DNA from 3 places in the Marinobacter sp. es.042 genome. Region 1 is predicted to be linked to each of the others. Evidence: predicted binding sites of a transcription regulator. Region 1 holds the regulator's gene; each other region holds the start of a gene.

Region 1 (3,282 bases):
CCACCATCGGAAAACTCGCCGCTCGCTACGTGCTCAAGCATGGCTCCGATTCCGTGGCCCTGGTTACCACGGACCGCTATCGGGTGGCGGCGCACGAGCAGTTATTCGTGTTCGGTCGGATCCTGAATGTGCCGGTGCGGGTCGTGGATGAAAGCCACAGTCTGGACGATATTCTGGATGAGCTGTCAGACCGTCATCTGGTGCTGATTGATACCGCCGGACTGACCAGTGCCGACAAAGGCTATCAGGAACAGCTGGCCGAACTGGCTCGCAGCCATCACAATATCAAAACCCATCTGGTGGTCTCGGCAACCAGTCAGCCTCGCATCATGAAATCCGTGTGGCATTGCTATAAGATGGCAAATCTTGCGGGCTGTGTGATGACCAAAATCGACGAGGCCCTGACGCTGGGCGAGTCTCTCGGGTTTGTGATGGAAACCGGTCTGCCGGTAGCCTATTACACAGACGGCCAGAAGATTCCTGAAGACCTGCACCACGCAGAAGCCGTTCCGCTGGTGCGGTTGGCCGTGGATCGGCTGAAAACACTCCAGCAACAGCAAGCGGTCGCAGAGGGCCTGAAAGAGCACGCCTGAGACCGGACAGATTGACAGCAGGCGTCGGAGACAAAGCCGGCGAAACGTGGCGAGAGACCAAAAACAGTATGAGCAGAGCACATCCGGTACAGGTGATTGCAGTTTCCGGCGGAAAGGGTGGTGTCGGCAAGAGTAACGTGTCGGTGAACCTCGGAATTGCCCTGGCGCAGAAAGGCCGGAGAGTGGTACTGCTCGACGCCGATCTGGGGCTCGCCAATATCGACGTCTTGCTGGGCATCACTGCCAATCGTAACCTCCAGGATGTTCTGGCCGGCGATTGTGATCTGAAGGACGTTCTGGTGAATGGTCCCGGTGGCATCAAGATTGTCCCCGCCTCTTCCGGTACCCAACGAATGACCCAGCTCAGCCCCATGGAACATGCCGGGCTGATTAATGCGTTCAGCGAACTGGGTGATCAGATCGATGTTTTGATAGTGGATACCGCTGCCGGTATCTCCGAATCTGTGGTCAGTTTTCTCAGGGCCTCCCAGGAGCTTTTGCTGGTAGTGTGTGACGAGCCCACGTCCATTACTGACTGTTACGCTTTGATTAAACTTATGAACCGCGAGTACGGCACCAATCGGTTCCGTATTCTTGCCAACCAGGTCCGGAATGAACAGGAAGGCCGGCATCTGTTCGAAAAACTGACACGGGTCACCGAGCGCTTCCTGGATGTGGCACTACAATACGTAGGAATAGTCCCCTACGATGAGGCCGTGAAGAAAGCGGTTCAGCGGCAGCGTGCGGTGCTGGACGCCTATCCCAGGGCGAAAGCTTCGCTGGCCATCAAGGCGCTGGCGGACAAGGTAGATAGCTGGCCGTTGCCGTCCTCTCCCCGCGGGCATCTGGAATTTTTTGTGGAGCGGCTCGTCGAAGTCTGAATCGGATCCAGTCAAACAAAAAAAACCGGATACATGATATTGGCGAAAAACCTCGGAATCTATAACCAGTCAAGTGCGCAGAAGCCGGCTCAGCTCATTGAGCAGCACGCGCCGCTGGTCAAGAAAATTGCCCTTCACCTCATGGCTCGCCTGCCGGCGTCCGTCCAGCTTGAAGACCTGATGCAGGCCGGCATGATCGGTCTGCTCGAGGCCGCCCAGCGTTACAGCTCCACCAAAGGTGCTACCTTCGAGACTTACGCCGGTATCCGTATTCGCGGCGCCATGGTGGACGAAATCCGCAAGGGTGACTGGGTGCCACGTTCTGTTCATCGAAACGCCCGTCGCATTTCCCAGGCCATCAAAGCCGTTGAAGATCGACTTGGCCGCGAAGCCCACGACCAGGAAGTGGCCGAAGAGCTGGGGATGGGGCTGCCCGAATACCACTCCTACCTTTCCGATTCCAACAGCGGTCGACTTTTTAGCCTCGACGAGCTCAATGAATCCGGAGAGCTGCCGATAGAACAGACAGAGACGCAGGATAATCCCCTTGAGGGATTGTCCTCCGATGCCTTCCGGCGGAGCCTCGCTGAGGCGATTGAGGACCTTCCGGAGCGGGAAAAGCTGGTGTTGAGCCTTTACTACCAGGAAGAACTGAACCTCAAGGAGATTGGCGCGGTGCTGGGCGTCAGTGAGAGCAGGGTAAGCCAGATTCACAGCCAGGCAGCCCTGCGCCTTCGGGGACGGCTCTCGGATTGGCGTCAGGAATCGGACAGCTGACGGCGTTCAGTCTGTGTCGGCAACGAGGTAGTCTGTAGTTTTTGGTAACCGATGCTTTACAACCGAAGCAAAGGTCCGACAATAAGCGGTTAAAACAGCGGCCTGCTAGACTTTGAACGCAAAGGTCAAACGAATTCCGGGTGTTACTAACTGGAGGTCCCATTGGACAAAAACATGAAAATCCTCATTGTGGACGACTTCTCCACAATGCGACGGATCATCAAGAACCTGCTGCGTGATCTTGGCTTCACCAACACCGATGAAGCTGACGACGGCAACACAGCGCTGCCAATGCTCAAAAGCGGCAAATACGATTTTCTGGTGACCGACTGGAACATGCCGGGCATGTCAGGCTTCGACCTTCTCAAGGCCGTTCGGGCGGACGAGAATCTGAAAACCCTGCCGGTATTGATGGTAACTGCTGAGGCCAAGCGCGACCAGATCGTTGCCGCTGCCCAGGCAGGCGTAAACGGTTATGTGGTCAAGCCGTTTACCGCTGCGGTGCTCAAGGAAAAGATTGAGAAAATCTTTGAAAGAATCCAGTAACCAGAGGTCGGATGGCTCCCATGAGCGATAGCGAAAAGAACCATCGGGGCCTTGAGCCGGAGGTGACTGAGAAGCTCCAGCGTCAGGCAACCGAACTGGCTGAAGTTGTTAACGCCGGTGATTATGCCAAGGCCATGACCCTGATCAATGAACTCAGCGAGGTCAGGGATCAGAGTCTGTACCGTGAGGTAGGGCGGCTGACGCGGAGCCTTCACGAAGCAATCCGGAACTTCCAGATTGATCCCCGAAACGCAGAACAGCAGGAAGCACTGTCGAAAATGACAGATGCCTCTGATCGCCTCGAGTATGTGGTGCAGATGACCGGCGAAGCAGCCAACCGGACGATGGACCTGGTTGAGGAAACCATGCCGGTGGCCAATGCCCTGAGAGACGAGGCCGCCGCGTTGCGTGATGAGTGGCAGCGACTGCGTCGCCGGGAAATGCAGCCGGCCGAGTTTCGCGAGCTGTACGGCCGGATTGATCGC
Region 2 (3,282 bases), 540 kb from region 1:
ATAGACACTGAATTCTAGTTTTGCAACGCCATCAGTGCCATACGATCGACCGCTAACGCAGTTATTTAACAAATTCACCTGGCTGATCGGGCCAGTTTACTTGGTCTTCAATTCATACATATCAACGCGACGATCTTTCAGGTTAGTGACAGACCCCTCGTTACGCACCAGTTTCAGCTTTTCCAGGTCCATATCGGAGAACATGATCATCTCCGTATTCGGCGTGGTTTCGGCCATAACTGCATCGTGCGGGAAGGCAAAATCCGAGGGTGAGAATACGGCAGACTGGGCGTACTGGACGTCCAGGTTCTCGACTTTCGGCAGGTTGCCAACGCTACCAGTGACGACCACATAGCATTCGTTTTCGATTGCGCGGGCCTGGGCGCACTGACGAACCCTGAGGTAGCCGTTTTTGGTGTCGGTCCAGAACGGCACCATGATGATATCAACCTCCTGGCTGGCAGCAATACGGCCCAGTTCAGGGAATTCGATGTCATAGCAGATCATGATGGCGACCCGGCCAGCATCGGTCTCGAAGACCTCAAACTGGTTGCCGCCCTCGATCACCCAGTCGCGGCGTTCGTGGGGCGTGATGTGAATCTTGCGTTGCTCATCAACACGACCGTCCCGGTGGCAGAGATAGGACACGTTATACACCCGATCGTTTTCGATCAGTGGCATGGAACCGGTGATAATGTTGATGTTGTAGCTCACCGCCATTTCAGACATCTCTTCCCGGAACTGCTGGGTAAATCCGGCGAGGAAACGGATGGCCCGGGTCTGGTCCATCTGATCGGTCAGTCCCATCAGCGGCGCGTTGAAAAACTCGGGGAAGATGGCGAAGTCACTTTTGTAATCAGACAAGGCGTCCACAAAATACTCAACCTGCTCGAGCACCTCTTCAACCGAAGTGAATTCCCGCATCTGCCACTGCACTGCGCCCAGCCTTATCTGAGTTTTCTTGACGCTCAGAACCGGGGAAGGAGGGGTGTAGAGAATGTTCCGCCATTCCAGCAACGTCGCGTAGCCCTGGGATTTCTCATCCTCGGGCAGGTATTTGTGCATCAACCGCGTAACCTGGAAATCGTTCGAGAGCTGGAAGCTCAGAATCGGATCGTAGATTTCCTTGCGATCGACCCGTTGAATGTACTCCTCGGGTGAATACTGTTCGGCGTATTTGAAGTAGCTCGGTATGCGCCCGCCCGCCAGGATGGCACGCAGGTTCATGGAGCGGCAGAGTTCTTTTCGCGCTTCGTAGAGTCGACGACCCAGGCGGTAGCCGCGGTAGTCGGGGTGGATAAAGACATCCAGCCCATAGAGGGAGTCACCATTGGCGTTGTGCCAGATCTTCTCGTTACGGAGGATCAGATCGTCGTAGGTGTGCGGGTTGCTGAAACGCTCGTACTTAACGCAGACCGTCAGCGCAACCGCAATAAGCTGGCCGCTTTCCTCAATGCAGATCTGGCCGTCGGGGAACTGCTCCACCAATGCCTTGATGGTGTCCTTCGGCCAGGAGCCTCCGATGTCGTCGTATACCCGATCCATAAGCTTCTGAAGCTGATCGTAGTCATCAAGCCTCAGGTTCCGGAGGTTGAGGTGCAGTTCTTCATGGGCCATTCAGTTCGGCTCCCGTTCGTTATGGAATGAGGACAATCTCAGCGTCTGCGTCAATAATTAGAAAGTTTAACAGAAGCCGCTAAAGACTTCGCACCATGGGCCGAAACACACATTAACGAATATCAATTTTATTGCTGAGGATTCGACCGTGCAGCTGACATTCGGGCAAAAGCTCCTGACTGCTTTCGGTATTCTGTTGCTGTTGGTTATGGGGGCTTTTACGCTCTCTGGCGATTTACGGCTACAAAACACCACAGAAACCTATGTTAACGCGCTGATTGACGACACCGTGCAGCAGAGCACGTCGAGCATCGCAGAGTGGCTCAATACCCGGCTGGTGATGACTGAAGCCACGGCCAAAGCCCTGGAGAATGCCGAGAACGACGAAGAGGCACGGGTTATTCTTCAGGCTATTACTACCGGCGGCGGGTTCCGGGATGTCTATGTGGGGCGTACCGACGGCTACATGCTGATGAAATCGCCGGAGGCGAATGCCACGCTGCCAGCGGATTACGATCCCCGCCAGCGACCCTGGTACAAGAAGGCCATGAGCCTCGGCAGCGCCTCGTTTACCGAGCCGTATCAGGATGCCAGCACCAACGACATGATCATCTCCACACTTGCGCCCGTGAAGCGCGGTGAATACGAGGGCGTGGCCGGTGCTGATATCGGCCTGGGCGCGATAGCAAAAACCCTGAGCACAGTCACACTCGCGGACACCGGTTACGCTGCTTTGATCAATGAGCGTGGCACCATACTGTTCCACCCACGGCAAAGCCTTGTCGGCAAGAACATCAGTGAGCTCATTGGCGGCAAGCCGGATCTTGGCGGGGACGCTCACGAATACAGCAATGATGATGGCAACTGGGAGGCCAGTTTCCATCCGATCAGTGAAGCGCGCGGCGTGAAGTGGTACCTGGGGACCTTTGTAAACGCGGACAAGATCAACGCACCGGTCCAGAGCGCCAGAATGACTGGATTGATCATGGCCGTGATCGGCCTGATCGTTTCTCTGGTGATCCTGCATCTGGGCATCAAGGTTCTGATGGCGCCGGTTCGCCGTTTGAACAAGGCCATGGCGGACATTGGCAGTGGTGATGCCGACCTGACCCAGCGCCTGGACGACAGTGCAAGAGATGAGTTCGGTGAGTTGGCCCGGAGCTTTAACCAGTTTGTCGAGAACATCCAGACGGTCGTCCGGGATGTCCAGAAGGGTAGCGCCGAACTCGGAGAAAATGTCAGCTCGCTGAGAGATACCGCCAGTACCAGTCGTTCGAGCGTGGAGAGCCAGCAGGCCGAGATCGATATGGTGGCGACCGCGATCAACGAGATGTCGGCCGCTGCCGGCGAGATCGCCCAGAACGCACAGCAAACCGCAGACGCCGCCAACACCGCAGATGCAGACAGCCGGGCTTCGCTGGAGACCGTCGCTGCCTCCCGGGACGCGGTGCAGAAGCTCTCGAAGGAGATTAATGCGGCCGCAGAGGTCATACACACCCTTGGCAAGGACGTTACGTCAATCACAACAGTGCTTGAGGTGATTCAGGGTATTGCAGAGCAAACCAACCTGCTGGCATTGAATGCCGCGATTGAAGCGGCTCGGGCCGGTGAAGCAGGGCGGGGCTTCGCAGTTGTGGCAGACGAGGTACGTAACCTTGCCCAGCG
Region 3 (3,282 bases), 1.1 Mb from region 1:
AGGGACTTATCAGCAATTGTCGATACGTTGCGCGTTACTTCTTCGGCCGTGGCTGATTGCTCTTCGGATGCCGTAGCAATCTGCTCGGCCATACCGGACATCCGGGTGACCTCGTCCACTGCCTCGCGAAGCCGCAATACAACGGCGCCTGCCCGCTCGGAAATACCGCTGGCCTGTGCGCTGCAGCGGGTAACCACCTTTGAAGCACGCTCCGACGAATTGACCAGGGTTTCGATGGAACTACTTATCTCCTCGGTCGCCTCTTGGCTATTCTTGGCCAGGCTGCGCACCTCATCCGCAACCACCGCGAAGCCCCGGCCCTGTTCACCGGCCCGGGCCGCTTCAATGGCAGCATTCAGAGCCAGCAAGTTAGTTTGGTCGGCGATGGACTTTATCGAATCTAGAACCCTGGTAATGGACTCCATATTCTTTCGCAAATCCTCTATGCCGGCCTCTGCTTCCTCCAGTTCCCTGGCCATAGCTCGGGTGTCAGCAGCGGAGGATTCCACCTCGGTTGCGCTGCGGCTCACCGCCTCATCAGTGCGCCGGGCACCGGCTGCCGATTCAGCGGTATTCTGGGACACCTCGCTGATTGCTGAGGACATTTCTTCAATAGCCGACGCCACCTGCTCAGTCTGCTCTGCCTGCTGATTCACATTGTCCAGGGTCTGCGAGATAGTGCCGGACAACTGTTCGGACGCACTGGCCTGGCGCTGGGACGCTTCTTCAACCTTGAAGATCACTTCTTTCAGGTCCGACACCATCTTGAGCATGGAGCCGTATACGCCCGCGGCCTTGTCACTGTCGGACGAATCAATGACCAGGTTACCCGCCGCCACCTGTTCCGCCAGTGCCTGCAATTCGGCCGGGTCTTTGCCAAGGGGTTTCATGATCCGCGCCGCGGTCCAGACTGCCACGGCCACCACAGCCAGGAGCACAATAGCAATGGCTATCGCCGTCAGCGTCCACATTTCACGCACCGGCGCCAGGGCCTCGTCTTCGCTGATCTCCGCCACAAGCGCCCAGTTCAGCCCGCCTACGGTAACTGGCCTGTGGGCGGAAAACACTGGCTCGCCACGGTAGGACGTAACCACGCCTTCACCGGAATTTCCGGCCAGGGCCTCATCCACCGATGTCGAACTAATGCGTCCATTCTCCGGGTCGGCAAAGGAAGCGACAACACTGCGGTTTTCTGGATCCAGGTAGGAGTCTGACCGCATCAGGTTATCCGGCCCCACCAGATAGGCATCCCCGGTTTCGCCCATGCCATCTCGTTCCATCATGATGTTGTTCAGGCTGTCGATGGGAAACTGGAAGGCCAGCACGGCCAACCGCTCATCTTTTTCGGAATATATGGGGGTTGCCACAAATCCGGCGGGCGCACCGTAGGACGGTACATACCGAGTAAAATCAACAAAAGTCGGAGCAGTATCCTGTTCGTCAGACATCGCCTGACGATAAGCTGCCGCCAGGCCAGAATTCGCGTAGGGACCGTCTTTCAGGGAGGTAGCAAAATCCACCTCTTTGGCTACGGAATAGATAACATGGCCTGTATCGGCATCAATGAGATAAATATCGTAGTAGCCGAACGCCTCCTGAAACTCCTTGAACGAGGTGTGCCACTGTTTGTGAAGCGTGTTATAAAACTGCGCGATATGGACGTCAGCCGATACCAATTCGTCTTTCTGCCCCACAGGATTCGGGTTGTCCACGATGTAACCCATCTGCAGAGCCAGGCTGTTTTTGCTGAGGGATGCAACGAAGTCCGAGGCTGAACGTCCGTTAGCACCACCATTTTGCTGCAAGGGTGGCAAAAAATTCTGCTGATAATAAGCCTCGACGTTGTCTCGTAAGGTCGATTGCTCCTCTTTTACCAGTTTTTCATAATTTTGAAATGCCAAACCAAACCCCTGGGCCGCCGTTCGGGTCCCGCGATTATTGGCCATGGCTTTCAGCTGCCGGGCAATAGTGCTGAGATAATCTTCAACACTATTCTGCTTATTGGTAGCCGCAATAGAGAGTTGTTGCAACGCCTGTTCCGTCAGGCTCTGTCGGGCAATTTCGGCGTTAAAAAATGAGATGGCAATGACGGGAAGCAGGCCAACCAGCAGCAAAGTCAGCAAAAGACGTTTCTTGAGAGTCATCAATAGCCCTTCTTTTATATTGTTCTTGTATTAACCATCGGCTATCGGCACGTTTTCTTTAGCCCAGAACACTTCCTAAAAGAGGCGAATCTCGTTTAACCCATTAATATGGGAGGGGGAGTAACTCCCCCTCCAACTCGACTCAGGGGCTAAGACATTACCAGTAGATGCCCCGCATGATGGCGGCGAAAGCTACCTGCTCGCTGGACACCTTCGGCTTCTCCCCGGAACGGCTACCGGCGGCGGACGGTGAATCCGGGAACATCCGGTAACCGGTGTTCATGACGATTTCGGCCATCTTGGGCGCCAGGGCATGAAGCACCTGGGCAAAGATACCCAAACGGGTAGCGATCCGCTTCGGCCGATAGACAATGGCATCCGCAACCATGGTTGCAGCCTCGTCTGGCGTCAGCGTCGGAACAGAATCGTAGATCTTGGTTGGCGCAATCATCGGCGTTTTCACCAGCGGCATGTTAATGGTGGTGAACGTGACATTGCGATCCGACCATTCCGAAGCGGCGCAGCGGCTGAAGGCATCCAGCGCGGACTTGGAGGCCACGTAAGCCGAGAACCTGGGAGCGTTGGTCAACACACCGATGGACGAGATGTTGACCACGTGACCGCGGCGATTCTCCAGCATCTTGGGCGCAAAGCCCATGATCAGACGAACGGAACCAAAGTAGTTCAGTTGCATGGTGCGCTCGAAATCGTGGAAGCGGTCGAACGACAGATCCAGTGAACGGCGAATCGAGCGCCCGGCGTTGTTGACCAGCACGTCGACCTGGCCATGGTTATCCAACACGGTCTTCACGAACTCGTCGCAGGCATCCATATCGGAAAAATCGCAGGGATAGGCATGCACGCTTGCGCCCCGGGACTCCAGCTCCGCGGCCACTTCCTTCAGGCGCTCGAGTTTGCGGGCACCGATCACAAGGATCGCGCCGGCGTCTGCCAGTTTCTGGGCAGTTGCAAGGCCAATACCGGACGTAGCACCGGTCACCACGCAGACGCGACCTTCAACCGTGCCCTTGAGCGTGCGGTCCTTGAACAGGTCGGGGTCCAGATTGCGCTCCCAATAGTCCCAGATCACCGGCGCGTAATCTGGCAGGCGAGGCACTTCAATGCCGGTGCCTTTCAG

Evidence for each region. Region 1 encodes FliA, which starts transcription of late flagellar genes. Its sites were predicted from a motif close to CTAAAGTTTNNNNNNNNNNNGCCGNTAA; they were not measured.
Region 2: a site for FliA is predicted at 1,697-1,724, ahead of CFB02_RS05940 (methyl-accepting chemotaxis protein). Genes of this name have one in related genera too.
Region 3: a site for FliA is predicted at 2,179-2,206, ahead of CFB02_RS08355 (methyl-accepting chemotaxis protein). Genes of this name have one in related genera too.

The regions. Positions count from the first base shown of each region.
Region 1 is NZ_LT897781.1:705,869-709,150, forward strand. It holds gene flhF (flagellar biosynthesis protein FlhF) at 1-593, shown strand, start outside; gene CFB02_RS03450 (MinD/ParA family protein) at 662-1,474, shown strand; gene CFB02_RS03455 (RNA polymerase sigma factor FliA) at 1,508-2,251, shown strand; gene cheY (chemotaxis response regulator CheY) at 2,414-2,797, shown strand; gene CFB02_RS03465 (protein phosphatase CheZ) at 2,818-3,282, shown strand, end outside.
Region 2 is NZ_LT897781.1:1,245,810-1,249,091, forward strand. It holds gene CFB02_RS05935 (carbon-nitrogen hydrolase family protein) at 97-1,617, opposite strand; gene CFB02_RS05940 (methyl-accepting chemotaxis protein) at 1,766-3,282, shown strand, end outside.
Region 3 is NZ_LT897781.1:1,769,097-1,772,378, forward strand. It holds gene CFB02_RS08355 (methyl-accepting chemotaxis protein) at 1-2,144, opposite strand, end outside; gene CFB02_RS08360 (SDR family oxidoreductase) at 2,302-3,282, opposite strand, start outside.